2 regions of the Cupriavidus sp. 22TCCZM01-5 genome follow, and region 1 is predicted to be linked to the other one. Evidence: riboswitches for the same ligand, from Rfam matches in the RefSeq annotation. Region 1 holds a riboswitch; the other holds the start of a gene.
The links. A riboswitch is a leader RNA that binds a small molecule or an ion and turns the genes downstream of it on or off. The one in region 1 is predicted to bind glycine.
Positions count from the first base shown of each region.

Region 2: another riboswitch for glycine. It lies ahead of AC3FNH_RS09240 (D-amino acid dehydrogenase); the one in region 1 lies ahead of gcvT (glycine cleavage system aminomethyltransferase GcvT).

Region 1 is NZ_JBYOJR010000010.1:39,117-53,580, forward strand. It holds gene AC3FNH_RS12085 (tetratricopeptide repeat protein) at 1-630, shown strand, start outside; gene AC3FNH_RS12090 (cation:proton antiporter) at 784-2,019, shown strand; gene AC3FNH_RS12095 (YbdK family carboxylate-amine ligase) at 2,019-3,134, shown strand; gene AC3FNH_RS12100 (hypothetical protein) at 3,150-3,614, opposite strand; gene AC3FNH_RS12105 (MBL fold metallo-hydrolase) at 3,756-4,493, opposite strand; gene AC3FNH_RS12110 (L-serine ammonia-lyase) at 4,579-5,955, opposite strand; gene AC3FNH_RS12115 (DUF421 domain-containing protein) at 6,009-6,545, opposite strand; gene gcvP (aminomethyl-transferring glycine dehydrogenase) at 6,649-9,579, opposite strand; gene gcvH (glycine cleavage system protein GcvH) at 9,683-10,063, opposite strand; gene gcvT (glycine cleavage system aminomethyltransferase GcvT) at 10,168-11,295, opposite strand; glycine riboswitch at 11,393-11,526, opposite strand; glycine riboswitch at 11,548-11,636, opposite strand; gene AC3FNH_RS12135 (YMGG-like glycine zipper-containing protein) at 11,699-11,935, opposite strand; gene AC3FNH_RS12140 (UvrD-helicase domain-containing protein) at 12,206-14,302, shown strand.
Region 2 is NZ_JBYOJR010000007.1:92,524-106,987, forward strand. It holds gene AC3FNH_RS09235 (sigma-54 interaction domain-containing protein) at 1-1,242, shown strand, start outside; gene AC3FNH_RS09240 (D-amino acid dehydrogenase) at 1,246-2,496, opposite strand; glycine riboswitch at 2,639-2,738, opposite strand; gene AC3FNH_RS09245 (Bug family tripartite tricarboxylate transporter substrate binding protein) at 3,051-4,058, opposite strand; gene gudD (glucarate dehydratase) at 4,117-5,478, opposite strand; gene AC3FNH_RS09255 (FadR/GntR family transcriptional regulator) at 5,666-6,403, shown strand; gene AC3FNH_RS09260 (aldehyde dehydrogenase (NADP(+))) at 6,549-8,126, shown strand; gene AC3FNH_RS09265 (LysR substrate-binding domain-containing protein) at 8,142-8,951, opposite strand; partial or broken gene AC3FNH_RS09270 (glutamine--fructose-6-phosphate aminotransferase) at 8,968-9,654, opposite strand; gene AC3FNH_RS09275 (hypothetical protein) at 9,757-10,563, opposite strand; gene AC3FNH_RS09280 (hypothetical protein) at 10,668-11,000, opposite strand; gene AC3FNH_RS09285 (MGH1-like glycoside hydrolase domain-containing protein) at 11,099-12,103, opposite strand; gene AC3FNH_RS09290 (bactofilin family protein) at 12,096-13,181, opposite strand; gene AC3FNH_RS09295 (glycosyltransferase family 2 protein) at 13,186-14,464, opposite strand, start outside.

The DNA.
Region 1 (14,464 bases):
GGCGCCGAGGCCGGCGAGGCGGCCGGCGCGGCGATGACGCATATGGATGCCCGGCTCGACGCTTTGCCGGTGGAAGCACGCAGCGAGGCCGCGCACCCGATGGCGCACGCGCGCGCCCATTACGCCGCGCTCGTGCAGGCCCGCATGGACGGCATGGACCAGCACGACCGCACCGACGCACTCGCCGAGATCGACGCCCAGCAACGCCGCGCACTGCTGGTGGAAGACGCGTGGCTCTTCAACCGCTTTGGCCAGGTCTGGCGCGATCTCGGCGACCATGAACGCGCGCTGCCGCTGTTCGAGCAGGCGATCGAATTGACAGAGGGCGATGCCTGGGACCAGGCCGCGCCGCGCGTGCAGCGCGCGCTCATCCATAACGCCGCCGCACGGCACGATGCCGCGCTCGCGGATTTTGTCGCGGCGTTCGCGGTACGTGACGACTGGGATGCCGAAACCTGGTTGCGCGCGGTGGAGTCGGCGGTTGGCCTCGGTCAGCGCGAGACGGCGCTTGGCTACTACGACAAGGCGCATGCCGCAGGCGCCGCCGAAGGGCGCACGCGTGGCCTGAATATGAAGGTCGAGGCTGCGCTCCGGGCCACCCGGCCGAGGTGGAAACTGTGGGGCATGTAAGGCGCGGCCGGCGCCAGTGAAAGCGCGGATCCCGCCATGAGAAACGCCATCTGAAAAGATGGCGTTTTTTATTGAAAGTTAGAGACAGAAGTTGGCGCATTCCGTGCGGTGTCAGACAATCACTGACACGGCATGTCATGTGCTTCCATTACCATGTCACGCATGAATGGACTGAGCCAACTTTTCCCGTCACTTCCGCTCGCGCCCGGCGGCCTGTTCTGGGTCGGCCTGGCGCTGGTGGGTGCCGGCCTTGCAGGCGAGCTGAGCCGCCGCTGGCTGCGTTGCCCGCGCATTGTCGGCTATGCGGTAGCGGGCCTGTGCGCCGGCATGCTCGGGCGCAGCATCGTCGACGACAACATGATCGCGCAGACCCGTATCCTGATCGATATGGCGCTGGCGCTGGCCCTGTTCGAACTGGGGCATCGGCTCTCGCTGGCCTGGCTGCGCGCGAACCGCTGGCTGCTGCTGACCAGCGCGTTCGAAAGCGTGCTGACCTGGGGCCTGGTCGCGGCCGTGCTGCAATGGATCGGCGCCTCGCCGGGCATTGCGGTCCTGGCGGGCGGCATCGCGGTCAGCACCTCGCCGACCATCGTGCTGCAGCTCAAGAACGAGCTGCGTGCCGAAGGCCAGGTGACCGAGCGCCTGATGGCCATGGCCGCGCTCAACAGCATCTATGCCGCCGTGATCGTGCAGGTGGCTACCGGCTGGCTGCATTCCGAGTACGGCAACCTCGGCGCCGCGCTGCTGCATCCGCTTTACCTGCTGGTCGGCTCCTGCCTGCTGGCGTGGGTAGTGGGGAAGATCGGCCACGCCATCTACGGCCGGATGTCGGTGGACGATCACTACAGCTTCCTCGTGCTCGTCGGCCTGGTGCTTTTCACGCTGGCGCTGACCCGGGTACTAAAATTGTCGATGCCGATCACGCTGTTGCTGGCCGGCGTCGTGTTCAAGCACGAGGACAGCCAGCCGCATGTGTGGCCGACGCACTTTGGCAGCGCTGGCAGCCTGCTGATCATCGTCATGGTGGTGTCGCTGGGCCTGCCGCTCACGGCGCATGACTGGGCGGTCGGCGGCGTCTATGCTGTAGTGCTGGTGCTGCTGCGCCACGCGGCCAAGCTGGCCGGCGTGGTGTCGCTGGGATCGTTCTCGGGGCTGAGCCTGCGCCAGTGCGTGGCGCTCGGGCTCGCGCTGGCGCCCATGTCGGGCCTGGCGTACCTCTTGATGAACGATGTCGCGCGCCTGTACCCGGGCACCGGGGAGCCGTTGGCCGCCATCATCCTGTGCGCGCTGGCCATCGAGCAACTGCTGGGCCCGGTGATCGCGGCCTGGGCACTGCGCTTCGCCGGCGAAGTCCGCGCCGATCTGCGCAGCAATGGAGGAGGGCGCTGATGTCGCTCGAACCGTTCAAGCATTCCGAGGCGCTGACCTTCGGCGTCGAGCTGGAGCTGCAGCTCGTCAATCGGCACGACTACGACCTGGCGCCGTTCGCGCCCGACTTGCTGCGTGCGCTGAAGGGCGCCCAGCATGCCGGTGACATCAAGCCGGAGATCAGCCCGTCGATGATCGAGATCAGCACGGGCATCTGCCATACCTATGACCAGGCGGTCGAAGAGCTGACCACCATGCGCGACCTGATGGCGGCGGCCTCGCGCTCGCTCAACATCGGCATCAGCGGTGGCGGCACGCACCCGTTCCAGCAGTGGGCCGACCGCATCATCTCCGATTCGCCGCGCTACCAGTACATCTCGGAGCTGTATGGCTACCTGGCCAAGCAGTTCACCGTATTCGGCCAGCATGTCCATATCGGCTGTCCGAGCGCGGACGAGTCGCTGTTCCTGCTGCATGCCATTGGCCGCTACGTGCCGCACTTCGTCGCGCTGGCGGCGTCATCGCCGTACGTGCAGGGCGTCGATACCGGCTTTGCCTCGGCGCGCCTCAATTCGGTGGCGGCCTTCCCGATGAGCGGACGGGCGCCGTTCCTGCTCACCTGGGACGCCTTCACCGCGTACTTCGAGAAGATGCGCAATACGGGCGTGATCGAGAGCATGAAGGACTTCTACTGGGATATCCGGCCCAAGCCCGAGTTCGGCACGATCGAAGTGCGCGTGATGGATACGCCGCTGACGGTCCGGCGTGCCTGCGATATCGCCGCGTATATCCAGATGCTGGCGCGCTACCTGTTGCTGTCGCGCCCGTTCATGCCGCAGGAAGACGACTACCTGGTCTATACCTTCAACCGCTTCCAGGCCTGCCGTTTCGGGCTGGAGGGCGAATACGTGCATCCCAACGAGCTGACGCGCCGGCCGATCGCGGAACACATCCTGTCGATCTGCGACGCGCTGGTGCCGCATGCCGAAGCCCTGGGATCGCTGCAGGCGCTGGCCAATATCCGCGCGCTGGCCGAGCGCCGCGACGGCGACGCCGAATGGCTGCGCCAGGTCGACGCCGACGCGCGCAGCCAGCGTGAAACCGTGCGCCAGGCCTGCGAACGCTGGGCGGCCTGACGCCGCCCGCGGCGCTTACTTTACGGTGTAGCCGCGCCCCTGCATGCACGCGCCCCAGGCCTGGTAGTAGGTCGACATGGCCTGGCCGGTGTTGGCTGCGGCCTGCTGATTGGCGGCCGCGGCCTGCCGGCGCGATTGCCGGTGCGCGACGCCGCCCGCAACCGTGCCAACCGCTGCGCCCTTGCCGGCATCGCCCGCGATTGCGCCTACTGCCGCGCCGGCCGCTGCACCGCGCACACGCTGGCCGCTTTGCGCCTGTGCGGGCGGCGGCGCGGCCGCGGCCTGAGCCGGGTCGACGCCGGTCTGCTGCTTGGCCCAGCTATAGCACGCGCCGTCGTCGCTGGACTGCTGCTGCTGGCTCTGTCCCTTGGCGGGATAGGCAATCGGCTTTTGCTGCGCCTGGGCCGGTACTACGGCCAGCGCCGCCAGCACCGCCGCGAGCGTACCCAATCCACAACATGCATTCCCGTCAGGCTTCATGGCGAAATCCCCTGTGAGTCGGTCGGCGCTGCATGCGTCACGCTGCAGCGCATCCGGGTGCCGGAGAAATCAGTATTGCAGCGGGTGGCGCGAAGTCAATTCAGAGTTTTTGGAGGGCGGAATAGACGGGTTCGCCGCGCGTCACGCGCCGTGCGGCACGCTTTCGCCGTCGCGCAGCCCGAGCCGCCTGTTGGCCGGCACGGCCACGTCGATCAGCTTGGGCCGAGGCAGGTTCAGGTTGCGCATCATTTCGATGAACTCGTCGCGCGTGCGGCCGGCCACGCGACTGTTGTGCGCGCGCTCCTGCGCGATCGTCGACGAGGTTTGGCCCTTGTAGTCGTGCGCCGGGTAGACCAGCGTGTCGTCGGGTAGTGCAAACAGCTTGCGCGTCAGGCTGTCGTACAGCGTGCCGGCATCGCCCGACTGGAAATCGGTGCGCCCGCAGCCGTCGATCAGCAACGCGTCGCCGGTGAACACGCGGCGCACCGTGCCGTCCGGCGCGGGCTCTTCCCACAGGTAGCTCATGCTGCCGGCGGTATGGCCCGGCGTATGGATGGCCCGCAGCACCTGCGCGCCGAACGTCAGGGTATCGCCATCGATCAGCTGCTTCTGTGCGGACCTGATGTCGCACCCGGATGGTGCCGCGGTGTGCGCACCCGTCTGCATGGCGACATGGCCGGCCGAGGTGATGTGGTCGGCATGGGCATGCGTCTCCACCACCCACGCAAGGCTGGCGCCCGCGTCGCGCAGCACGGCCATGTCGCGTTCGAGCTGGTGGTCGACCGGGTCGATCAGCACGGCATCGCGCGTGGCGGCATCGATCAGCAGGTAGGTGAAAGTGGACGAGGTGTCGTCGAACAGCTGGTAGAAAGTTTGCATGGCCGCCTCGCTTTTTGCTCTGGTTCTGGCAGGCGCCCGCGGTGGCGCCATGGGGAGACTGGCGCCATGATACGCCGCACCGGGCTCAGCATTCCACGATATTCACCGCCAGCCCGCCGCGCGCCGTTTCCTTGTATTTGGTCTTCATGTCGGCGCCGGTTTCGCGCATGGTCTTGATGACCGAATCGAGCGATACGTAGTGCGTGCCGTCGCCGCGCAACGCCATGCGCGCGGCGTTCACGGCCTTGACCGAAGCCATCGCGTTGCGCTCGATGCATGGGATTTGCACCAGCCCGCCGACCGGATCGCAGGTCAGGCCCAGGTTGTGCTCCATGCCGATCTCGGCGGCGTTCTCGACCTGCGCGGGCGAGCCGCCCAGCACCGCCGCAAGCGCGCCAGCCGCCATCGAGCAGGCCACGCCAACCTCGCCCTGGCAGCCAACCTCGGCACCGGAGATCGACGCATTGAGCTTGTAGAGCAGGCCGATTGCGCCGGCGGTGAGCAGGAAATCCACCACGCCCTGCGCGTTGGCGCCGGGCACGAAGCGGTCGTAGTAGTGCAGCACGGCCGGGATGATGCCCGCCGCGCCGTTGGTCGGCGCGGTCACCACGCGGCCGCCGGCGGCGTTTTCCTCGTTGACGGCGATCGCATAGAGGTTGACCCAGTCCATCACGGACAGCGGGTCGGACAGCGTGCGCTCGGCGCGCTCGGTCAGGCTGCGGTACAGCTCCGGCGCGCGGCGGCGGACCTTGAACGGGCCGGGCAATTCGCCATCCGTGCGGCAGCCGCGCACCACGCAGGCCTGCATCACGTCCCAGATATGCAGCAGGCCGGCGGTGACGTCGTCCTCGCTGCGCCACGTGAGCTCGTTTTCCATCATCAGGCGCGCGATGCTCTTGCCGCTTTCGCTCGCCATCTCCAGCATGTCCTTGCCGCTGCGGAACGGGTGCGGCATCTGTTGCGCCGCCTTGAGCACCTGCGTGTTGGGCGCGCCCGCGGTGACGACGAAGCCGCCGCCAACTGACAGGTAGCGCGCCTCGCGCAGCGACGCTCCCTGCGCGTCGAAGGCGTGGAACTTCATGCCGTTCGGGTGCTCGGCCATGGCCTCGCGGCGATAGAACGCGATGTGTTCCTTCTCGATGAACGGGATCGGGTGGCGGCCCAGCAGCGACAGCGTGCGGCTCGCGCGCAGCGCCTTGAGCCGGCCGTCGATGGTGTCGGGATCGATGGTATCGGGCGCTTCGCCCATCAGGCCCAGCATCACGCCCTTGTCGGTGCCGTGGCCCTTGCCCGTAGCGCCGAGCGAGCCATACAGCTCCACGCGCACGCTGGCGACCTGCGGCAGCAGGCCATCGCGCTCCAGGCCCTGCGCGAACATCAGGGCAGCGCGCATCGGGCCCACGGTATGCGAGCTCGACGGGCCGATGCCCACCTTGAACAGATCGAAGACGCTGACTGCCACGGATCACTCCTGAAGTCATTGCCGCTTGCGGATGGCAAGCGGGCATTGCAGGTTCAAACTGCGTCGTCCTTGCCGACTTCGCTCCAGACCGACGCATCCGGCTTGGGCGGCGCGGCGCCGGCCGGCTGCTGGCGCAGCTTGACCGATACCGTGCCGTCGGTTTCCAGGATGGCGAAATGCACGTCGGCGATGCTGCTGCTGCCGGCGTGGCGCAGTACCTTGTTGAGGTCCTCCATGCTGACGCGCTGGCTGCGCATCACGTCACGCAGCAATTTGCCGTCATGGATCAGGAACTGCGGCCGGCCTTCCACGAAGACCTCCAGCTTGCGGCTGCGCCAGGTCAGATAGGCAAGGCCGGCATTGGCGCCCACCAGCGTGATGGCCAGGATCAGCCCGGCGGTCACGGAGTTGTCCCCGGCGTTCATGGCGTTCTGCACGGCGTTGGACAGTACCAGCAGCAACACCAGGTCGAACGGCGTGAGCTGGCCGATCTGGCGCTTGCCCGACATCCGCAGCAGGGCCAGCACCGCGCCATACACGATCAGTCCGCGCAGCACGAACTCCCACCAGGGGGCACTGAGATTCCACATGCAGCCTCCGCTGTGCTGGTGGCGCCGCGACGCGCGGCGCCCCTGTGTCGAGCATAGCGCGCGCGGCGGCCGGCCGTCACCGGACGCCGGGCGAAGGACGGCCTCAGTCCTGGGCGTACTCGCTCATCGGCACGCAGCTGCAGAACAGGTTGCGGTCGCCGTAGACGTTGTCGGCGCGGCCGACCGGCGGCCAGTACTTCTGCGTGCGCAGCGATGCCACCGGATAGGCCGCCTCTTCACGCGTGTACTTGCGCGTCCACTCGTTGGCCGTGACCACGGCCGCGGTGTGCGGGGCATGCTTGAGCGGGTTGTCCTCGCGGTCGAAGGTGCCGTCGGCGACACGGCCGATTTCCTGGCGGATCGCGATCATCGCGTCGATGAAGCGGTCCAGCTCGTGCAGGGCCTCGCTTTCGGTCGGCTCGATCATCAGCGTGCCCGGCACCGGGAAGCTCATGGTCGGGGCGTGGAAGCCGTAGTCCATCAGGCGCTTGGCCACGTCCTCGTTGCTGATGCCGGTGTCCTTCTGCAGCGGGCGCAGGTCCAGGATGCACTCGTGCGCCACCAGGTCGTGCTGGCCCGTGTACAGCACCGGGTAGTACGGCGACAGGCGCTTGGCGACATAGTTGGCGGCCAGGATCGCGTTCTCGGTGGCGGCGGTGAGGCCGGCCGAGCCCATCATGGCGATGTACATCCACGAGATCGGCAGGATGCTGGCCGAGCCGAACGGCGCGGCCGAGACGCCGCCGATGCCGTTGTCGTCGCGGCGATAGCCCACGCTGTCCTGGTTCGGCAGAAAATCGGCCAGGTGCGCGCCGACGGCCACGGGACCCACGCCGGGGCCGCCGCCGCCGTGCGGGATGCAGAAAGTCTTGTGCAGGTTCAGGTGCGACACGTCGCCGCCGAAGTGGCCCGGCGCGGCCGTGCCGACCATGGCGTTCATGTTGGCGCCATCCACGTAGACCTGGCCGCCGTGCTGGTGCACGATCTCGCAGATCTGCTGCACGCCCTGCTCGAACACGCCGTGCGTGGACGGGTAGGTGATCATGATGGCCGCCAGGTTTTTGCTGTGCTGCTCGGCCTTCTTCGCCAGGTCCTCCAGGTCGACGTTGCCGTTCTCGTCACAGGCGACCACCACCACCTTCATGCCGGCCATCTGCGCCGACGCCGGGTTGGTGCCGTGCGCCGACGACGGGATCAGGCAGATGTCGCGATGGCTTTCGCCGCGGCTGGCGTGGTAGGCGTGGATGATCAGCAGGCCGGCGTATTCGCCCTGCGAGCCGGCGTTCGGCTGCAGGCTCACGGCGGCATAGCCGGTGGCTGCGCACAGCATGTCCTCGAGCTGGTCGATCATCTCGCGGTAGCCCACGGTCTGGTCCAGCGGCGCGAACGGGTGGATCTGGCTGAACTCGGGCCAGGTCACCGGGATCATCTCGCTGGTGGCGTTGAGCTTCATCGTGCACGAGCCCAGCGGGATCATGGTGCGGTCCAGCGCCAGGTCCTTGTCGGCCAGCATGCGCAGGTAGCGCAGCATCTCGTGCTCGGCGTGGTGCGTGTTGAACACCGGGTGCGTCAGGTAGGCGCTTTCGCGTGCCAGGTTGGCCGGGAAGGCGTCCTCGACCGTTGCCTCGATGGCATCGAACGTCAGCGAGGCCGGCAGCGGCTTGCCGTGCGAGAAGATTTCCCACAGCGCCACCACGTCGTCGCGCGTGGCGGTCTCGTCGAGCGACACGCCGATGCGCGTCGCGCCGGCATGGCGCAGGTTGATGCCGCGCTCGGTCGCGGCGGCGTGGATCGCTTCGGTATTGAAGCCGGTCTCGAACGTCAGCGTGTCGAAGAACGTCGCGTTGGTACGCGTGAAGCCGAGCGTCTGCAGGCCCACGGCCAGCGTGGCCGCCAGGCGATGCACGCGCTGCGCGATGCGCTTGAGGCCTTGCGGGCCGTGGTACACGGCGTACATCGACGCCATCACGGCCAGCAGCACCTGAGCGGTACAGATGTTGGACGTGGCCTTCTCGCGGCGGATATGCTGCTCGCGCGTCTGCAGGGCGAGGCGGTAGGCCTTGTTGCCCTGCGCGTCGATGGTCACGCCGACCAGGCGGCCCGGCATCGAACGCTTGTAGGCATCCTTCACCGCCATGTAGCCCGCGTGCGGGCCGCCGAAGCCAAGCGGCACGCCAAAGCGCTGCGAGTTGCCCACGGCCACGTCGGCGCCCCATTCGCCCGGCGCGGCGATCAGCGTCAGCGCCAGCAGGTCGGCGGCCGCCACCACCAGGCCGCCGGCCGCGTGCACGGCGTCGGCAATGGCGCGGTAGTCGGTCACGTCACCATTGACGCCCGGATACTGCAGCAGCACGCCGAACGCGTGGGCCGAAGCTGCGTCGGCAGCGGGGCCGACCTTCACCTCGATGCCCAGCGGCTTAGCGCGCGTGCGTACCACTTCCAGCGTCTGCGGCAGGACGTCGTCGGCCACGTAGAAGGTGTTCGACGCGTGCTTGTTCACGCGCTGCAGCAGCGTCATGGCCTCGGCCGCGGCGGTGCCTTCGTCCAGCATCGAAGCGTTGGCGATATCGAGGCCGGTCAGGTCGGTGACCATCTGCTGGAAGTTCAGCATGGCCTCCAGGCGGCCTTGCGAGATCTCGGGCTGGTAGGGCGTATACGCGGTGTACCAGGCCGGGTTCTCGAAGATATTGCGCAGGATGACGGCCGGGGTCAGCGTGTTGTAGTAGCCTTGGCCGATAAAGCTCTTCAGGACCTTGTTCTTGCCAGCGAGCTTGCGCAGCTTTGCCAGTGCGGCCTCCTCGGCCAGCGGCTCGGTGAATTCGCCCATCGGCATGCCGTCGCGGCGGCGGATGGCCTCGGGGATCACGGCGTCGATCAGCGCGGCGCGGCTGCTGTAGCCGAGCACCTTGAGCATGTGCTGCTGTTCGGGCGTGTCGGGGCCGATATGGCGAGCGGCGAAGGCGTCGCGCGCCTCCAGTTCGGCCAGCGTGGGCCGGTTACCTTGGGCGGCGGTCATGGGAAGCGGGGCGTTCATGGCAAGAACCTCGTTGGGGCGCGGCGGCAGGTGGTCAGCCATGCCGCCGCGCATCGATACAGTGGCCGGCCCATGCTTGGTGCAGGGGCCGGCGGGCGTGGCGTCAGGCGCCGACGCTGGCCTTGTAGGCGTCGGCCGACATCAGGCCGTTGACGTCGTCGCTGTTGGCCGGCTTGAGCTTGAACAGCCACGCGTCGAAGGCGTCGGCGTTCACGCTTTCCGGCGCGGCCGTGGCGGCCTCGTTGACGGCGATGACTTCGCCGGCCACCGGGGCGTAGATGTCGGAAGCGGCCTTCACCGATTCCACCACGGCGAGCGCGTCGCCGGCGCCAACCGACTTGCCCACTTCGGGCAGTTCCAGGAAGACGATGTCGCCCAGCGCGTCCTGCGCATGGTCGGTGATGCCGATGGTCAGGGTGCCGTCGGCTTCGACGCGCACCCACTCGTGCGACTCGGTGTATTTCAGGTCAGCGGGGAAATTCATGAGGGTTCTCCGGATTCAGATTTGTTCTTGATTCGGGCGCCTGCCATCGGTGGATGGTGCAGGCGCGACGGGCGACCGTTGTGGTGGGCCGGGGCGTTGCCGCCTCAGCTCACGAGTGCCTTGCCATTACGCACAAACGGCAGTTTAACCACAGTCGCCGCGAGTTTGCGGTCGCGGATCTCCACCTGGACGGTATCGCCGACCGCCACGCCCATCGGCAGGCGTGCGAAAGCGATCGACTGCGACAGGGACGGACTGAAGGTGCCGCTGGTGATTTCGCCGTCACCGGCCGCGGTGATGACCTTCTGGTGGGCGCGCAGCACGCCGCCCTTGTCGCGCAGGATCAGGCCCAGGAACTGCTGGCGCTGGCCGGCGGCGGCGAGTGCCGCCTTGCCGGTGAAATCGCGCTCGCTCTGCAGGTCCACGGTCCAGGCCAGGCCCGCGTCCAGCGGCGAGACGTTGATGTCCATGTCCTGGCCATACAGGTTCATGCCGGCTTCCAGGCGCAGCGTGTCGCGCGCGCCGAGCCCGGCCGGGCGCACGCCCGCGGCATCGAGCTTTTCCCAGACAGCGGCAACGCTCTCGGCGGGCACGACCAGTTCGAAGCCGTCTTCACCTGTGTAGCCGGTACGCGCGACCATGATCTCGCCGATAGCAGGATCCTGCACCACGACGGCGTTGAAGGGCTTGAGGGCGTCGGAAGGCTGAGTGGACGGGAAGGCGCTCCACACCTTGGCGCGGGCATTCGGGCCCTGCACGGCAACGATGGCCAGCGGCAGCACGCCAGCCGGGGCCACGTCATCGCGGCGCGGGGTGATGGTCACGCCGCTGCCGGTGGCGTCATTGCGCGCGCCGATCCATTCGATATCGCCGAGCGCCGTGCTGGCATTGACGACCAGGCGGAAGCGGTCCTCGGCGAAGAAATATACGATCAGGTCGTCGATCACGCCGCCTTTCTCGTCGAGCATGCACGAGTACAGCGCCTTGCCCGGGGTCTGCAGCTTGTCGACGTTGTTGGCCAGCAGGCCGCGCAGGAACGCGCGGGTATTCGGGCCCGCCAGGTCGACCACGCACATGTGCGACACATCGAACATGCCGGCGTCGCCGCGCACCGCGTTGTGTTCTTCGATCTGGGAGCCGTAGTTGACTGGCATGTCCCAGCCGCCGAAATCGACCATGCGGGCGCCGAGAGCGCGGTGGATGGCGTTGAGGGGCGTGGCCTGGAGCGTCATGGGAATCCTCGGGGGCAATCTCGGTTGCGAAAACGAAAAAAGGGTCATCCGCCGCAACGCTTGCTTCGCCCGAATGGCGTCGCAATCCGCTGCGGCGGATGACCCCTCTGTCCTCGATACCTGAGAGATTACGAGGCGGCTCTGCCTGATGGCAGGCCCGGTCCTCGCGCGCCCCTTCGGTGGGCACGCTCGCCATCTTAATGGCGGGTGCCGCTCTCCAGAGTGCGGCATGCATCGTGTGCATGTTGCATGCCGATCCGAACGGTCCGTGGTGCCTGAGAGTTTTCGGGTGATACCCCTTCGGCGGCGCAATACTGTGCGCGCTCTCCCGGTCGGATGCGCGCAATGTACGGGAGGGCCCTGCCTTTGTCAACGCGGCAGGCCCGCCCGCTTTCGTCACCCCTTAGCGGTGATGGTGGTTGTCGTCCGTGACCACGTTGCCGACCACGCCGCCGAGCGCGGCGCCGCCGAGGGTACCGACCGCACTGCCGTTGGTCAGCACGGCGCCGCCCACGCCACCGGCGGCCGCACCGATTGCGGTATTACGTTGCTTTGGCGTCATATCGGAACAACCGCCCGCGAGGGCCGCTACTGCCACGCCTACCAGTGTCGCCTTGCCAAGGGCTCGTAGAGTTCTCATGATTGGCTCCGGAAGTGACTTCAAACAGGCCCGGGACGGATCGGAATCCCTCCCGCCTACTCATTAGAAACCGCGATGTGCCGCCGGTTTTGGGACTTACCAAGTGTTACCCCGGTAACATGCGCGCCAAGCAAATACCGGTTTCCGCTGACAGAACCGCCGCTGTCGCGCGTGTTAACATGGCCGGCTTCGCGCCGGCCGCCGACATGCTGCGGCATGTTGCGTACCAGGCGCCTCCGCCGCCCCGCCCACGTCAGACACATCCCACGCATGACCCACGGCCTGAATGCTGCCCAATCCGAAGCCGTCCGCTACCTGGACGGGCCCTGCCTCGTCCTTGCCGGCGCGGGTTCGGGCAAGACGCGCGTGATCACGCAGAAGATCGCGCACCTGATCGAAGACAAGGGCTTCGAGCCGCGCCACATCGCCGCCGTCACGTTTACGAACAAGGCGGCCAAGGAGATGCAGGAGCGCATCGGCAAGCTGATGGAGGGCAAGACCACGCGCGAGGGCAAGCGCCTGCCGCTCAGGCAGCTCACGGTGTGCACGTTCCACTCGCTGGGTGTGCAGATCCTGCGCCTGGAGGCCGAACACGTGGGCCTGAAGCCGCAGTTCTCGATCATGGATTCCGACGACTGCTTCGGCCTGATCCAGGAGCAGCTTGGCACCACCGACAAGAAGCTGATCCGCGGCGTGCAGAGCACCATCTCGCTGTGGAAGAACGGCATGGTCGATCCGGAAGCGGCCATCGCGCAGGCCGCCAATGCAGACGAGCACCAGGCCGCGCTGGTCTACCGCAACTACGTGGCCACGCTGAATGCCTACCAGGCGGTGGATTTCGATGACCTGATCCGCCTGCCGGCCGAACTCTTCGCGCGCAATGAAGCGGTGCAGCTCAAGTGGCAGAACCGCCTGCGCTACTTCCTGGTTGACGAATACCAGGACACCAACGCGTGCCAGTACCAGCTGCTGAAGCTGCTGGCGGGCGGGTCGCACCTGCGCGCGCCGGCGTTCACCGCCGTGGGCGATGACGACCAGGCCATCTACGGCTGGCGCGGCGCCACGCTGGACAACCTGCGCTTGCTCCAGACCGATTTCCCCGACCTCAAGGTCGTGAAGCTCGAACAGAATTACCGCTCGACCGTGCGCATCCTCGAAGCGGCCAATTCGGTCATCGCCAACAACCCGAAGCTGTTCGACAAGAAATTGTGGAGCGAGCACGGCATGGGCGACCCGATCGCCGTGCACCCGATGAACGACGAGGAGCACGAGGCCGAATCCGTGGTGTTTCGCCTGTCAGCGCACAAGTTCGAGCGCCGCGCGCAATTCCGCGACTACGCGATCCTGTATCGCGGCAATCATCAGGCGCGGCTGTTCGAGCAGATCCTGCGGCGCGAGCGCATTCCCTACGTGCTGTCGGGCGGCCAGAGCTTCTTCGACAAGGCGGAGATCAAGGACATCTGCGCCTACCTGCGGCTGATCGCCAACCCGGACGATGATCCCGCCTTCATCCGCGCGATCACCACGCCGCGCCGCGGCATCGGCAACACCACGCTGGAAGTGCTGGGCACGTTCGCGGGCCAGGCCAAGGTGTCATTGTTCGAGGCTGCCATGATGGGTGGCATCGAAGCGAAACTGCAGCCGCGCCAGCTCGAGCCGCTGCGCGTGTTCTGCGAATCGATGGTGCGCCTGGCCGATCGCGCGACCAAGGACCCGGCCAGCGTGGTGCTGGACGACATGATGGAAGGCATCCACTACGAAGCCTACCTGTATGACGCCTTCGACGAGCGCCAGGCCCAGTCGCGCTGGACCAACACGCTCGAGTTCCTTGACTGGCTCAAGCGCAAGGGCACGCGGCCCGAACCGGAGGGCGAGGGCGAAGCCACCGGTTTCGACAATACCGACGGCTTCGGCGACGAAGGCAAGAACCTGCTCGAACTGACCCAGACCGTGGCGCTGATGAGCATGCTGGAAGGGCGCGAGGAAGACCCCGACGCGGTGCGGCTGTCGACGCTGCACGCGTCCAAGGGCCTCGAATATCCGCATGTGTTCCTGGTTGGCGTGGAAGAGGGCATCCTGCCCCATTGCCGCGAGGACGAGGACATGGGTGACGAGAAGATCGAGGAAGAGCGGCGCCTGATGTACGTGGGTATCACGCGTGCCCAGCGCAGCCTGCATATCAGCTGGTGCAAGAAGCGCAAGCGCGCGCGGGAGACATATTCCTGCGAGCCTTCGCGCTTCATCGGCGAGATGAAGCTGGAAGAGGCGCCCGCGCCGAAGGATGAGACACCGGCAATGAGTCCCAAGGACCGGCTTGGCGCGCTGAAGGCTTTGCTCGGCAATGGTGGCAAGGCGGCGCAGGGGTGAGATTTGCGGGAGGCAATATTGCCGATACCAAGCGATATGAATGGGACATGGCCCACGTGCCGGCGCGGGCCTAATATTTTCCGGCGTTGGCGCGGAGCTGTCTTGTGCGGGCGTCGGGCGGTGACGCGGGAATAGGGAAGGGTTGGGGGTGTCGTGTGTTTC
Region 2 (14,464 bases), on a different contig from region 1:
GTGGCAACTGGCAAGCCGATCCTGCTCGACATCATGGAAGCCGCGCGCGAGCCGATGATCGTGATGCGCCTGCCGATCAAGGACGATGACGGCAACACCGTGGGCGCGGTGGGCTTCGCGCTGTTCGACGAACTCAAGGCCCTGACGCCGCTGCTGTCCCACTACACGCGCGCCCGCGACGAGCTGGCCGCGACGCGCCGCACGCTGGAGCAGGCGCGCCGCGCCAAGTACACGTTTGCGAGCTTCGTCGGCAATTCGCCGGCCACGCTGGAGGTCAAGCGCCTGGCGCGCCGTGCGGCGCAGGTCGATGCGCCCGTGCTGCTGCTTGGCGAGACCGGCACGGGCAAGGAACTGCTGGCTCATGCCATCCATGCGGGATCGTTGCGCGCCGACCGGCCATTGGTCACCGTCAACGTCGCGGCGATTCCGGAAGCGCTGCTGGAGGTGGAGTTCTTTGGCGCCGCTCCCGGCGCCTACACCGGCGCGGAGCGCAAGGGACGCGTCGGCAAGTTCGAACTGGCCGATGGCGGCACGCTGTTCCTCGACGAGATCGGCGACATGCCGCTCTCGCTGCAGAGCAAGCTGCTGCGCGCGCTGCAGGACAAGGAAATCGAGCCGATCGGCTCGAACCGCATCATCCGTTCCGATGTGCGCATCATTGCCGCAACCTCGGCTGACCTGCCCGCGCTGGTCGAAGCGGGCAAGTTCCGTGCGGATCTCTACTACCGGCTCAATGTCGTGCCGATCTGCGTGCCGCCGCTGCGGCTGCGCCAAGCGGACTTGCTGCCGCTTGCCTACGCGATCCTCGAAGAAATCTGCAGGCGCACCGAACGCGACGCGCCGGTGCTGTCCGACTGTGCGCTCGCCCTGATGGGCGAACACGACTGGCCAGGCAATGTCCGCGAACTGCGCAACACGCTGGAGCGCCTGGTGATGATGCACGACGGCGGCGAAGTCGATGCGTCGATGCTGGCCCCGCTGCTGGGCCGGCGCGCGGTCACGGCGCCGGCCCCTGCGTCCGCCCCGGTGCCCGCGGCGAGCGATACGCCGGCGCCACCGGGCTACGCCGACGCCATGGCGCAGTACGAGGCTGCCTACCTGTCGCAGGCACTGGCCGCTAGCCGTGGCAACGTACCGCGCGCTGCCGCGGCCATCGGCATCAGCCGCGCGGCGTTCTACAAGAAGCTGGTGGCGCACCGCGCGGCCGGGCGCATGGCGCCGGCCGGGGTGACAGAGGACTGAGGGTCAGTGAAGCGGATGGCTCGCGGCGATGGTCTGGGCGATCATCGCTGCCGTGGCGGCCGACAGCGTCCAGCCCAGGTGCCCGTGTCCCGTGTTGTAGAACACGCGCGTGGCGCGGCCACGCGAGACCCGCGGCATCATGTCGGGCATCATCGGCCGCAGGCCGGCCCACGGCACCGACCGCGAGGTCTCGATATCGAAGTTGCGCCGTACCCATGACACCAGCGGCGCTATGCGGTCCGCACGGATATCGCGATTGTCGCCGTTGAATTCCGCGGTGCCGGCAACGCGGAAACGGTCGGCCCCAAGCCGGCTGGTCACGATCTTGGCGCTTTCGTCGAGCAGGCTCACGTACGGCGCGTTCTTCACGCTGCGCTCGTCATCGAGATGCACCGTGATCGAATAGCCCTTGACCGGATAGACATTGAGCCGGTCGCCAAGCATGGCCGCGATATGGCGGCTGCCCACGCCGGCGCACACCACCACCGCCGTCCCCGCGATCTCGCGTTCGCCCCCACCCTGCCCCGAAGCCACGGCGGCTTCCGACGCGGCCACGCGCATCGTGACGCCATCCTTGCGCAGGTCCACCGACTTCACGTCCACGCCATGCACGAACGTCACGCCGAGCCGCTCGCACGCGCGTGCGAGGCCGCGCGTGAACTTGTGAATGTCGCCGGTGGAATCGGACGGCGTGTAGTACCCGCCGTAGTAGTTGCCCTGCAGCGTCGGCTCGATCGAACGGATCTCTTCCGGCGTGACGGCATAGCGTTCCAGGCCGCCTTCCACCAGCATCTGGTTGGTGCGGCCCGCGGCCTCGAAGCTGGGACGGTCGTGATAGAAGTGCAGGATGCCGCGGCGCTCCAGATTGAAATCGATCTGCTCGCGCTCGGCCATCTCGAACAGGCGCTGGCGCGCGGCAATGGCCAGGCGCGTGGTCTCGATGGTGTTGGCGCGGTAGTTGCGCAGGTTGCCGACGAATTCACCGAGCCACGAATACTTGTGCCACGACGGGCGCGGGTTGAGCAGCAGCGGCGCGTCGCGCCTCATCATCCATTTTAGGCCCTTGAGCAGCGTGCCGGCATTGTTCCAGACCTCGGCGTTGCATGCGGAAAGCTGGCCGCCGTTGGCGAACGAGGTTTCCATCGCCGGATAGTGGTGACGGTCCAGCACGGTAACGCGATAGCCCTGTTTCGCGAGGGTATAGGCGGTCGTGACGCCGGTAATGCCGGCGCCGATGACGAGCATGTGAGACATGACAGATTGTCCTGAAGCAAGGATGAATTTGACCGTTGCCGGTCCCCTGCCCCATCTGTCCGTGGTACCTGAGAGCTTGGACATGGCCTGGCCATGCCGTCCCCTTCGGTGGGCGCGAAGCGCCTCTCTCCAGATCTTTACTTGCGACGCCACAGTCCTCGGTGCCTGAGAGTTTCCGGGGCGGTTGCTCCGTCGGCGCCGGACCCGCCTGGCGGCGTTCCGGTCTCTCCTGCGAGGTCGCACGGCGCCGGGGGTTGGTCCGGCGCCGCTTTGCGGCAGGCTTGGAACCTGGCCGCATGGCGATGATATCTGGAAGTGCCCGGGCGCGGGGAATCGGGTTATCCCTAGCAACGCCCAGGCCAAGGCCCTCAGATCACGCCCTGCGCCAGCATCGCATCCGCGACCGAAGTTCCCCGACAGTCAAAACTGCTGCAACCAAATGCGCGGCATCGCTCGCGGCCGGCGGAAATGACAAGGGCGGCCTCATGGCCGCCCTTGTCGAGGCACCCCGCTCCCTTGCGGCAGCGGGACCGGCAAGATGACTCGCCTGCCTACTACTCGATCGTGATCTTGCCCTGCTCGATCACCGACTTCCAGCGCTTGAGCTCCTGGTTCTCGAATTGCACGAACTGCTCGGGCGTATTGGCCACCACCTCGAAGCCGCTTTCAGCCAGCTTGTCGCGCATCTTCGGCTCGTTGAGCGCGCCGACCAGCGCGCCGTGCAGGCGGCTCTTCACGTCGGGCGGCAGGCCGCGCGGCGCAGCGACACCTTGCCACGAATAGACTTCCACGTCCTTCACGCCGCCTTCTGCCATGGTCGGCACGTTCGGCAGCACCGCCGCGCGCTTGTCGGACGTCACCGCCAGCGCGCGCAGCTTGCCGCTGCGGATATGCTGGATCACCGCGTTGATGTTCTGGAACGACACATCGACTTGTCCGGCGAGCAGGTCGGAGATGGCCGGCGCACCGCCCTTGTACGGTACGTGCAAACCGTCGGTGCCGCTCTTCTGCCAGAACAGGGCCGCAGTCAGGTGGTCCGACGAACCGGCGCCCGAGGTCGCGAAGGCGACCTTGCCCGGGTTCTTCTTCATGTAGCCGACCAGTTCCTGCATGGTCTTGGCCGGGAAGTTCGGGTTGGCCACCAGCACATTGGGCGCGCGTACTGCCACGGTGAGCAGGTCGAAGTCCCTGGCCGGATCATAGGACAGGTTCTTCTGCAGGAACGGATTCACCGCATAGACGCCGATCGACGCCACCATCATGGTGTAGCCGTCCGCCGGCGCGCGCTTGACGAAGGTCGCGCCGATCGCGCCCGTCGCGCCGGGCCGGTTATCCACGACAAAGGGCTGGCCCAGCTTCTCGTTGAGCGGCACGGCCAGCATGCGTGCGATGGTATCGGTCGAGCCGCCCGCGGGGAACGGCACCACCACCGAAACCGGTTTTTGCGGCCAGGCCGGGCTGGCCGCCGTGGCCGCGCCGCTCGCGACGGTCACGGCCGCTACCGCTGCCAGGACCATGCCCGCGCCGGCACAGCGGCGCAGCAGCGTGGAAAGATCGATCATTGTTGTCTCCTGTTGAGGTTTGATTGGTCGCTGCCTGCCGGGCCAGCCGACGCGTCCCTTAGCGGACCATGCAGGGCGCCTTGTTGTCGAACTTCCAGCCCGGGATCAGGAACTGCATGGCGATCGCGTCGTCGCGCGCGCCCAGGCCCTTTTCCTGGTAGAGCGCATGAGCGCGTGCCAGCGCCTCCATGTCGAGCTCCACGCCGAGGCCCGGCGTTTTCGGGACCTGCACCATGCCGCCTTCGATCTTCAGCGGGTCGCGCGTCAGGTGCTCGCCGTCCTGCCAGATCCAGTGCGTGTCGATGGCGGTGATACGTCCCGGCGCGGCGGCGGCCACGTGGGTGAACATTGCCAGCGAGATATCGAAGTGATTGTTGGAATGCGATCCCCATGTCAGGCCCCATTCGGCACACATCTGCGCGACCCGTACCGAGCCCTGCATGGTCCAGAAGTGCGGGTCGGCCAGCGGGATGTCGACCGACTGCAGCCGCACCGCGTGGCCCATCTGGCGCCAGTCGGTGGCGATCATATTGGTCGCCGTGGGCAGTCCGGTCGCCGCGCGGAACTCGGCCATGATCTCGCGCCCCGAGTAGCCGTCTTCGGCGCCGCACGGATCTTCCGCATAGGCCAGCACGCCATGCTTGTCGCGGCACAGGCGGATGGCGTCCTTGAGCAGCCAGCCGCCGTTCGGGTCGAGCGTGACACGCGCCTTCGGGAACCGTTCGTGCAGCGCGAGGATCGCCTCCATCTCCTCGTCGCCGCGCAGCACGCCGCCCTTGAGCTTGAAGTCGTTGAAGCCATAGCGCTCGTAGGCGGCTTCCGCCAGGCGCACGATGGCCTCGGGCGTCATGGCCTCTTCATTGCGCAGGCGGAACCACGCGTTGCCGGCCTCCGGCTCGGTGCGGTAGTCGAGCGTGGTGCGGCGGCGGTCGCCGATATAGAACAGGTAGCCGAGCATTTCCACCGCGTCGCGCTGCTGGCCTTCGCCGAGCAGCGCCGCCACGGGCACCTGCAGGTGCTTGCCGAGCAGGTCCAGCAGCGCGGCTTCCAGCGCCGTCACGGCATGGATGGCAATGCGCAGGTCGAAGGTCTGCAGGCCACGGCCGCCGGCATCGCGGCTGGCAAAGGCGGCGCGCGCACGGTTGAGCATGGCCTGGTACTGGCCGATGGGCTGCCCCACCACCAGTTGCCGGGCATCTTCCAGCGTCTGGCGGATGCCCTCCCCGCCCGGCACCTCGCCCACGCCAGTGTTGCCCGCACTGTCGCGCAGTATGACGATATTGCGGGTGAAGTACGGGCCATGCGCGCCGGACAGGTTCATCAGCATGCTGTCGTGGCCGGCGACCGGCACCACGGTGAGTTCGGTCACGACGGGCGTGGCGGGATGGTCACCTTGGCTGGCGGCTTGTGAAGCGTTCATGCGGGCTGTCTCCAGAATCTGATTGGCGTTCGTTGGCGCGGCGGCGTGGGCCGCGGCATATATCGCTGGCTGCGCATCATCGATCTCACAGCATACGTTATCAGTCGTCGTATGACTTACAACCGAGTATAATGACCACATTCCGGCCAGGTCAAGGCCGCAATTTCCCTACGCCCTTCGCACGCCCATGTCCGACGCCCAGATGACTCCTCCCGCACCCCTGCGCCGCCGCGGCCGCACGCTGGCCGAGGAAGTCGTGAGCGGCCTCACCGAAAGCATCCGCCAGGGCCAGCTCAAGCCGGGCGACAAGCTGCCCACCGAGTCGGAGGTCATGGCCAGCTTCGGCGTAAGCCGAACCGTGGTACGCGAAGCGCTGTCGCGCCTGCAGGCCAGCGGGCTGGTGGAAACCCGCCACGGCATTGGCACGTTCGTGCTGGCGCGCCCGGCGGAAACGTCGTCGCCGTTCCGCATCGACCCCGCTACCATGGGCACTGCCATGGACGTACTGGCCATGCTGGAGTTCCGCGTCAGCCTGGAGGCCGAGGCAGCCGGACTGGCCGCGACGCGCCGCAGCGACGAGCAGCTTGCCGCCATGCGTCGCGCGCTCGACGCCATGGAGCGCAGCGCCACGGAAGGCAGCGACGCCGTCGGCGCGGATTTCGAGTTCCACCTGTCCATCGCCCGCGCCACCGGCAACCGCTATTTCACCGACATCATGGGCCACCTGGGGACCATGCTGATCCCGCGCAGCCGCCTGCAGGTCAATGCGCAGGAACGCGCCCAGTACCTTGAACGCGTGCATTTCGAGCACGAGAATATCTATGACGCGATCGAGCGCCACGATCCCGAAGCCGCCAAGGCCGCCATGCGCATGCACCTGACCAACAGCCGCGAGCGCCTGCGCAAGGCGTCGGCCGCCGCCTGAGCGGCCGCAGCCGGGCGGTTGCGGTCAACCGCCTCATGTCATATGATGTCCTACGAGATGAAACCTCCGCCGCGGCACACCTGAACGGACCGCTCCGTTCGACGGCGGCCTCCGCTCCTCTTGTCCCTTTGCAGGAAACCCAGACATGACGATTACCGGCGAAATGCTGATCGGCGCGAGCGCCGTGCACGGCATCGACGAACCCTTCCACGCCATCAACCCGGCCACTGGCGAGACCCTGGAACCGGTCTTCCACGGTTCCAGCAGCGCCGATGTGGCGCGTGCCTGCGACCTGGCCGAAGCGGCATTCGATACCTTCCGCGCCACCTCGCCCGAGCAACGCGCGAGCTTCCTCGAAGCGATTGCCAACCAGATCGAGGCGCTCGGCGACGTTCTGATCGAACGCGCCCACGCCGAAAGCGCACTGCCGCTCGCCCGCCTGCAAGGCGAGCGCGGCCGTACCACCGGCCAGTTGCGCCTGTTCGCCACGGTGCTGCGCGCCGGCCGCTGGCAGGCTGCCACGCTCGACAGCGCCCTGCCCGAGCGCACGCCGCCGCGCCCCGACCTGCGCATGCAGAAGATCGCGATCGGTCCGGTGGCAGTGTTCGGCGCCAGCAACTTCCCGCTCGCTTTCTCCGTGGCCGGCGGCGACACCGCCTCGGCCCTGGCAGCCGGCTGCCCGGTGGTGGCCAAGGCCCATCCCGCGCACCCTGGCACGTCCGAACTGGTCGGCCGCGCGATCCGCCAGGCCGTGGCCGATGCCGGCCTGCCCGAAGGCGTGTTCTCGCTGCTGACCGGCGCCGGCCACACCGTCGGCACGGAACTGGTGGCCCATCCGGCCATCCAGGCGGTGGGCTTTACCGGCTCGCGCGCCGGCGGCCTGGCACTGATGCAGGTCGCCAGCAACCGCGGCCAGCCGATCCCGGTCTACGCGGAAATGAGCAGCATCAACCCGGTCTTCCTGCTGCCCGAAGCGCTGGCGGCACGCGGCGAAGCCATCGCGCGCGACCTGGCCGATTCGCTGGTGCTCGGCGTGGGCCAGTTCTGCACCAACCCCGGCCTGCTACTCGCCCTTGAAGGCCCGGCACTCGACAGGTTCCGCGCGGCAGCCGGCGCTGCCGTGACGGCAAAGCCGGCCGGCACCATGCTGACGCCGGGTATCCAGCACGCATTCGAACACGGCATCAGCAAGCTGTCGGACATCGACGGCCTCGCGCGTATCGTGAGCGGCCAGGCCAGCACGGGCCCGAACCAGGCCCGCGCGGCGGTCTTCGAGACCACGGCGCAGCACTTTATCGCCGACCCGCGCATGCATGCCGAAGTGTTTGGCCCGTCCACCGTGCTGGTGGCCTGCCGCGATGTCGAGGACATGCTCGCCGTCACGCGCGAGCTGGAAGGCCAGCTGACCGCCACCGTGCAGGCTGACCGCGGCGATTACGCCGTGGCCGCGCAGCTGCTGCCGCTGCTGGAGCGCAAGGTGGGCCGCGTGCTGTTCAACGGCTATCCGACCGGCGTGGAAGTGTCATACGCCATGGTTCACGGCGGCCCGTTTCCGGCCACGTCCGACACGCGCACGACCTCGGTCGGCACCACGGCGATGGACCGCTTCCTGCGCCCGGTGTGCTACCAGAACGTGCCTGCCGAACTGCTGCCGGCCGCGCTGCAGGACGGCAATCCGCTGGCGCTGTGGCGGCTGAAGGACGGCGAGCCGGCACGCGCCTGAGCTTGCCGCGCACGGTCAGAACAGCATATCGAGCAGCGCGAACAACTCGGCGTCCGCCCTGGCCGCCGAGCGCGAGCGCCGGCGCACCTCCTGCAGCAGGCAATCGGCAAAGCACTGCGCGGCCTGGCTGCGCATGGTGTTGCGCCGGCCGATGATGCCCAGCCGGGTGGTCTCGAACTGCTCGGCGATGTTCAGCGGCTGCACCCAGTCCTGCATCGCGTCACACAGCAGCAAGGGCCTGGGGCAGTAGCTGAGCATGCCGGCATGGCGGATCAGTTCGAACATCAGCGCGACCGAGTGGGCGCGGTGCAGGCGGCTGGCCGCAATGCTGGCGCCGTGCTGCCAGAACAGGTTCTGCATGAAGGCGTCGTAGCTCGACGCCGTGTAGTTGACGGCCCAGTCGTGCTCCAGCAGCTCATGCAGCGAGCGTGCGCCGGCGCCGGGATGCTCCTTGCGGGCGATCACGCAGGACCCGTAGCGCAGCAGCGGCTCGCAGTCGAATTCCTGCGTTGACATCGCGGCCGTAAACGGCCCGATGGCGAAATCCAGCGTGCCCTCCCTGAGCCTTGGCAGCGCCACCGCGGTCAGGCCCTCGAACATCTCCACCTGCACCTCCGGCATGCGCTGGCGGAACTGCGTCAGCACGCGGGGCAGGAACGTCAGCATGATCCACGGCGTAACGCTCAGCGACAGCGTGCCGACGCGCTCCCCGCGCAGCACGGCCAGGTCGTCGCTGGCACGCGCAAGCTGGCCGACCACCAGCCGCGCGTGAGCTAGCAGCCGTTGTCCGGCCCCGGTCAGCGCCACGCCACTGGCCGTGCGCACCAGCAACGGCAACTTTGGGCACGGTCTCGCGATAGCGATACTCGCTGGCCACCTCCACCTGGGTCGGGATCCTGGCGATCGATTCGAGCCAGTACTTGGCGGTGCAGCCCGAGTAGTAGCTGGTGCCGCAGGCCAGGACAAGCACGCTGTCGACCCGCGCGAAGGTCTGCGCCGTGCATTCGCCAAACATGTCCGGGCTGATGACGTCTATGCCATTGATCGTATCGCTCAACGCGCGTGGCTGCTCGAAGATCTCCTTCTGCATGAAGTGGCGGTATGACCCCGCGGCGGCGTACGCTTTCACCTCGCGCACCTCGCGCTCGACGGCGTGGTCGCAGGCGTCACGGATCGTCACGCTGTCGAGCGTGAGTTCCATCACGTCCCCCTCTTCGAGGTAGATCACGCGATTGGCGGTACCGGCCACGGCCAGGGCATCGGAGGCCAGGAAGGATTCGTTCTCGCCGAGCGCCACCACCAGCGGCGAGCCCGAGCGCGCGCCGACCAGGCGATCGGGCTGGTCTTTCGAGACCACCGCGATGGCGTAGGCGCCGTGCAGGCGCTTGGTGATCGCGCGCACCGAGGCGAACAGGTCGCCGCGCGTGGCGCTGTCCGGGCAAGTGTAGGCCTGGTGGACCAGGTGGGCCACCACTTCGGTGTCGGTCTGCGACTCGAAGATGTAACCAAGCGCGCGCAGCTCCTCGCGCCTGCACGCCCCGGGGACCCGGTGCGGATTCCCACGACTACCTCACTCAAGCCGGCAACCGATCTCTGCACTGAACGGAAAGCAAAGCCATCTGTTCCGCAATCACTTTCGTCCTCTCAATCGCTTCCAGCTCATCCCCCATCCATACAGTGCGATACAGCCGAAAACAATCAGCGTAGGACCAAACACAAACGACAGCACAGGAAGCCACAACAACGAAAATTTCTGCACGACGTAGACATGGAGCAATAGCTGCAACGGGACGGCCACGACAATAAAGGCCAGCGTCATCGCTGTCAGCGCTATCTTCCGTGACCATGAGAAGTCGAAGACATAGTAGACCAGCGCATGCGCCCACGGCAGGACCACGAGGAAGCCGACAGCAGTCTTCATGCCGTTGTCGATATAGCTGCTCACGGTGTAAGGGAACTGCTCGGGTACCACGGCAAAGAAGGCGAGCGCCGTTAACTGGATAAAGAGGGCAAACAGGAGGAAGTAGCGCAGCGGCAGCATCCTGGCAGGCAGGCGCAGCGTGAGCAGGCCAGCGGCAATCGTCAGCGCCGCGGTCATGCACCATGTCTCCAGATCGGGCAGCGCCGCCATCGCGTCAAGGTGCGGCAACGGCAGATCGAATCCGGCCACGCTCGTCAGGCGTTCGGCCACCACGCCCTGGATCTCGAGTTTCCCGAGCCAGAAAGCGAAGACGCCTGTCCAGCCGGCACTGAGATAGTTATGCAGCAACCATTCGACCGCGTTGAACAGCAATGGCACCAGCACGATACCGGCGAGGGTCGGTGCCGATAGATTGAGGCGATCCATTGAGCGGTGCCGCGCCACACTGATCACTGTACGGCCCAGAGACTCGCCTTTGTCGGGTGCAGCCGATGCCTGGCTGGATGGATGCGTCATGATCAGAACTCAACGAAGATACCGGCCTCCGCTTGCTTTCGCTTGTAGGACGGGTTTTCATAGTAGGTCGCGCGCAAATTGAACCCCACGTCTTGGTGATCCATTTACGCCAGGTCAACGAGACGTCGTGGCTTGTGAAATCGCGCAGCAAGGTCTGTTCGCCAGTCAGCTGATTCATCTCCCCCGTCGTACTTCCACGTGGTGTATTGGTCCTTGTCCCGGCCATATGTCAACGCAATCACGCCACGGTTGGATCGGACATTGCCCGGGTCGCTGCGGTTGAATCGTCCGAGCAGCGGTGCAAAGACGCGCGGCGCCGTGGCTTCCGCCTGGGCGAGGGCATCCGATGACGCCACCGCCATCAGCATGCCGAGCAGCGGAAGCCAGCTTGCAATGCTGCGGTGGGCGGGTTTTCCCAATCGGTTTCTGTGGCGCATATGGTCATCACTCTTCGGTGGTCATGGCCCCAATGCCTTCGGCTCGACGCATTGGGAGCCCTGCTTGATTGTTATGGATTACTACCGGCAAGAAGTGGCTATCGACATCGCAAGCCACCCGGCACGGGCGCCACGGCCTGCTCCGGGGTAAGTCTGGATTCAAACGCTTGATACAGGGCCTCCTCCAGGACGTTCCAGTGCGTCCCGTGCCTGAACTGGGTCGCGCGCACGCGCCAGCAGGTGATCGCGTCCGCGTCACCCATCTTGTCAGCCACCAGAGCCACCAGGCCCCACGGATAATCCGTCTCGGGCATCTGCAGCCAGACAAAGCGGTGTTGCTTCATCCAGGCGTGGTAACGCGCGGAAGCCCGCTCGTTGTCGGGAACGATTCCAGACAGGATAGGAAATATCTGCGCCACCGTGTCCGGATAGAACTCGGTCTTGTCGCGCGCCTGGGTGCTGACGGCGAAGCCGCGGCCCGGCTGCCAGAACACTTGCAGGATGTCGCGGTCGAGCTGCTGCGCCTTGAGAGTCCACTGCTCGGCGGCTTCCTTGTCATGGGTGGCCTGCGCGTATCTGGCTACGGCCTTGAAGGCGCTGGAGATCTCCGCGTTGTCCATCATCAGTGCAACCGGCAGGTCGGAGGCGACATTGAAGACACCGAGCCGTTTGTCGCGCAGACCGTCGAGATAGCGGCTTGACATATCGAAGCTTCGCTTCCATGCGGGGGGCATGCCCTCTGGCGGTGAAAACCGCACCAGCAACTCCATCCAGGTGGCAAGCAGGGCATCGTCCGCGTCCGCCTGACGACACCCCACGAAGCGGCCGCGGACCAGGCAATAGCGCTCGAACTGCCCGCTCTTGAGCTGTCTTGGCAACAACCAGCGGATCCACCGGCGTGCGGCGGCGCGTGCGTCCAGGCCGATGTCCGATGCGGACAGCAACGCTTTCGAGGCAAAGTAGGGATCGATCGTGTCCCCGCCATAGTAGGTCGTGATCGCACCGTCGGACCGCTGGTAGCCGGTGAGACGCAGTTCCGAAGCGTGGCCGTTCACGCATAGCAGGAGCGCACACATCAGAAGAAGGCCGCGGATTCTAGTCATGTTCGTCGCAAGGCGCAGCCATGGCGGCCGGCATTGCCCTCCCTCCGACAATTGCGCTCACCGCGCCATGCACCGTCGTGCCACGCCACACACACACCTCCGGAGCGGCTAACGAGGTTGGCCTCGACAAGAGGCCTATCTGGCAGTTTTCCGCAATGCTGACCGATTCTTCCGCGATAACGGGGCCCATGATGGCGCAGCAGGGCGCGACGAAAAGCGCGCTACCGCACACGAGCGCGCCATCGATCCGGACATGGTCCTCCAGCCGGATCGAGCCGGTTGCCTTGACGCTCCCCGTAATCCGCGCGGCGGTTCCGATCCTCAGGTCGCCGTGGACAATCAGGTCTCCGTCGTGGCGGATGCCAGGCGCCAGCAAATAGTCATGCTCGATAATCCGGTGGCTGCCTTCATCGGATGACGTCACGCCTGCTCGCTCTGTCTGCTCCAGCGGGGGTGGGCGCGCGCCACCGGCAACCGCACTCTTGCCGCCATCCCGATTGTCCGGATTGCCAAAGCGGATCGCGCTTGCCGTCAACGCGGTGAACTCGCAGCCATCTTCAATGAGGATCTCCTGCCAGGCGGACAAGGGCCCTTCAAGGCTGCAGTGCGGTTCGACACGCGCATTGCGCGCGTGCGCCCAATGCTGCAGCACGCTACCCTGGCGCAGGAGCAGGCCGCCTTCGGCCAGGACAGCCAGCAGGCAGTTCGATACCCCGCTGCTGAGATTGCGCTTCGCGTACAACTCACGCCTGAAGGTGAAGTGATCCGGCAACTCCAGATCTCCCTGGGCAATCACGACGCGATCGCAGCGCCGCAGCGCATGCTCCGCGGATGTCGGTGTCCAGGCACTGCCGACTTTCAGCACCTGATCCCGAAACGCCCCTGCCCTGGCCGCGGCGCCTGCCTTCGTGTCCAGCATTGCCCGGAACTCCGCTGCCACGGCACAGACATCCAGGGTATGCTCGCCATCGATCGCGAGCGGCAAAATGTCACGCGGCCGCCGCCATTCCGCGAATGCCGGCACCAGGGGCAGACTGAAGGCCAGCAGGGTCAATACAGTCAGAAGGATCAGCCACATTTCATCAGCTCCCTTGTCGGTAGCGTTTCGTCTTGTCCCAATGCAGCTCGCGTTGAAGCAGGACACCCCCGATCACCTGATCGGACGTGGCTCTTGCGATCGTGAAGGCACTGACAAGGAAGCCGAAATAGTTCAGCGGCAGCAGCCGGACTCTTTCGCAGCCACCGTCGAGGTGAACCGCCGCTGCAATTTCGAAGAATGCGGCGAAGTTGCCCAGGGTGCCATAGGACATCAGTGCGAGCAGGATGAGCGTGCTATGAAGCGGGAAGCCGCTCGTATAGAACAGGAAAATTGTCAGCGCCCAGCCCAACAGCATGACCGGTGCCATCGTGTAGATGGCGAGCAGCGCCACGCCGTCCAGTCTTTCAAACAGTCCGTGCCCCTGGCATGTCACCACGCCACGAGCGTGACGGTAGAACGACTGGTTGTGCCCCTTGGTCCAGCGCATGATCTGCCGGATCCGCACTGGCCATGCTTCGGGTACCTCTTCGTAGCATTCGGCCCAGTTCTGATAGACCGTCTTCCAATTTCCCAGCATGAGCCGGTACGTAAGATCAGTATCCTCGGCAAGCACGTCATCGTGCCAGCCCCCCACACTGCGCAGTGCCCGCAGCCGGACCCCTCCCACCGTGCCGCCGTACTGAGGCACGAGCCAGAGGTTCATGCGCGCCTGCTGGTCCACCTGGTAACCACCGGAACGCTCCATATCGAGCAGTCTGGTGAGCAGGTTGCTGCCAAGATTCAGTGGCACTACCCGACCCATCGTGGCACCGACTTCAGGATCGAAGAACGGCGCCACCAGCTGCTTGAGCAAGCCGAACGGGGGCAGGTAATCGGCATCGAAGACAACAATGATTTCCGTGCTCACGGTCTCGCTGGCATCCTTGAGCGCGGCCGCCTTGCCCGGCTTGCCGCTGACCCGGTGGAACGGAACGATCCGACCGGGATGCCGCGCGGCAATCTCGTCGATGATCTCGCGAGTCCGGTCACTAGAGCGGTCATTCACGGGCATGATGGTCAGCCGGTCCGCCGGGTAGTCCACCCGCAGCAGGCATTGCAGAGAGCCGGCGATCACCACTTCCTCGTTGTGCGCAGCGACCAGGACCGTCAGCGATGGCCATTCCGCGACATCGATATCGAGATAGGGATGCCTCTGCCTGCCAAACAACCGGTTCAGCGTAAAGACATAGTGCCGGACTGCGTAGAGCACAATGAGCGACATGATGATGGCCAGCAACCCAGTCAGCGTGGAGACAATGACCTGACCCGCGCTCGCGCCGGTC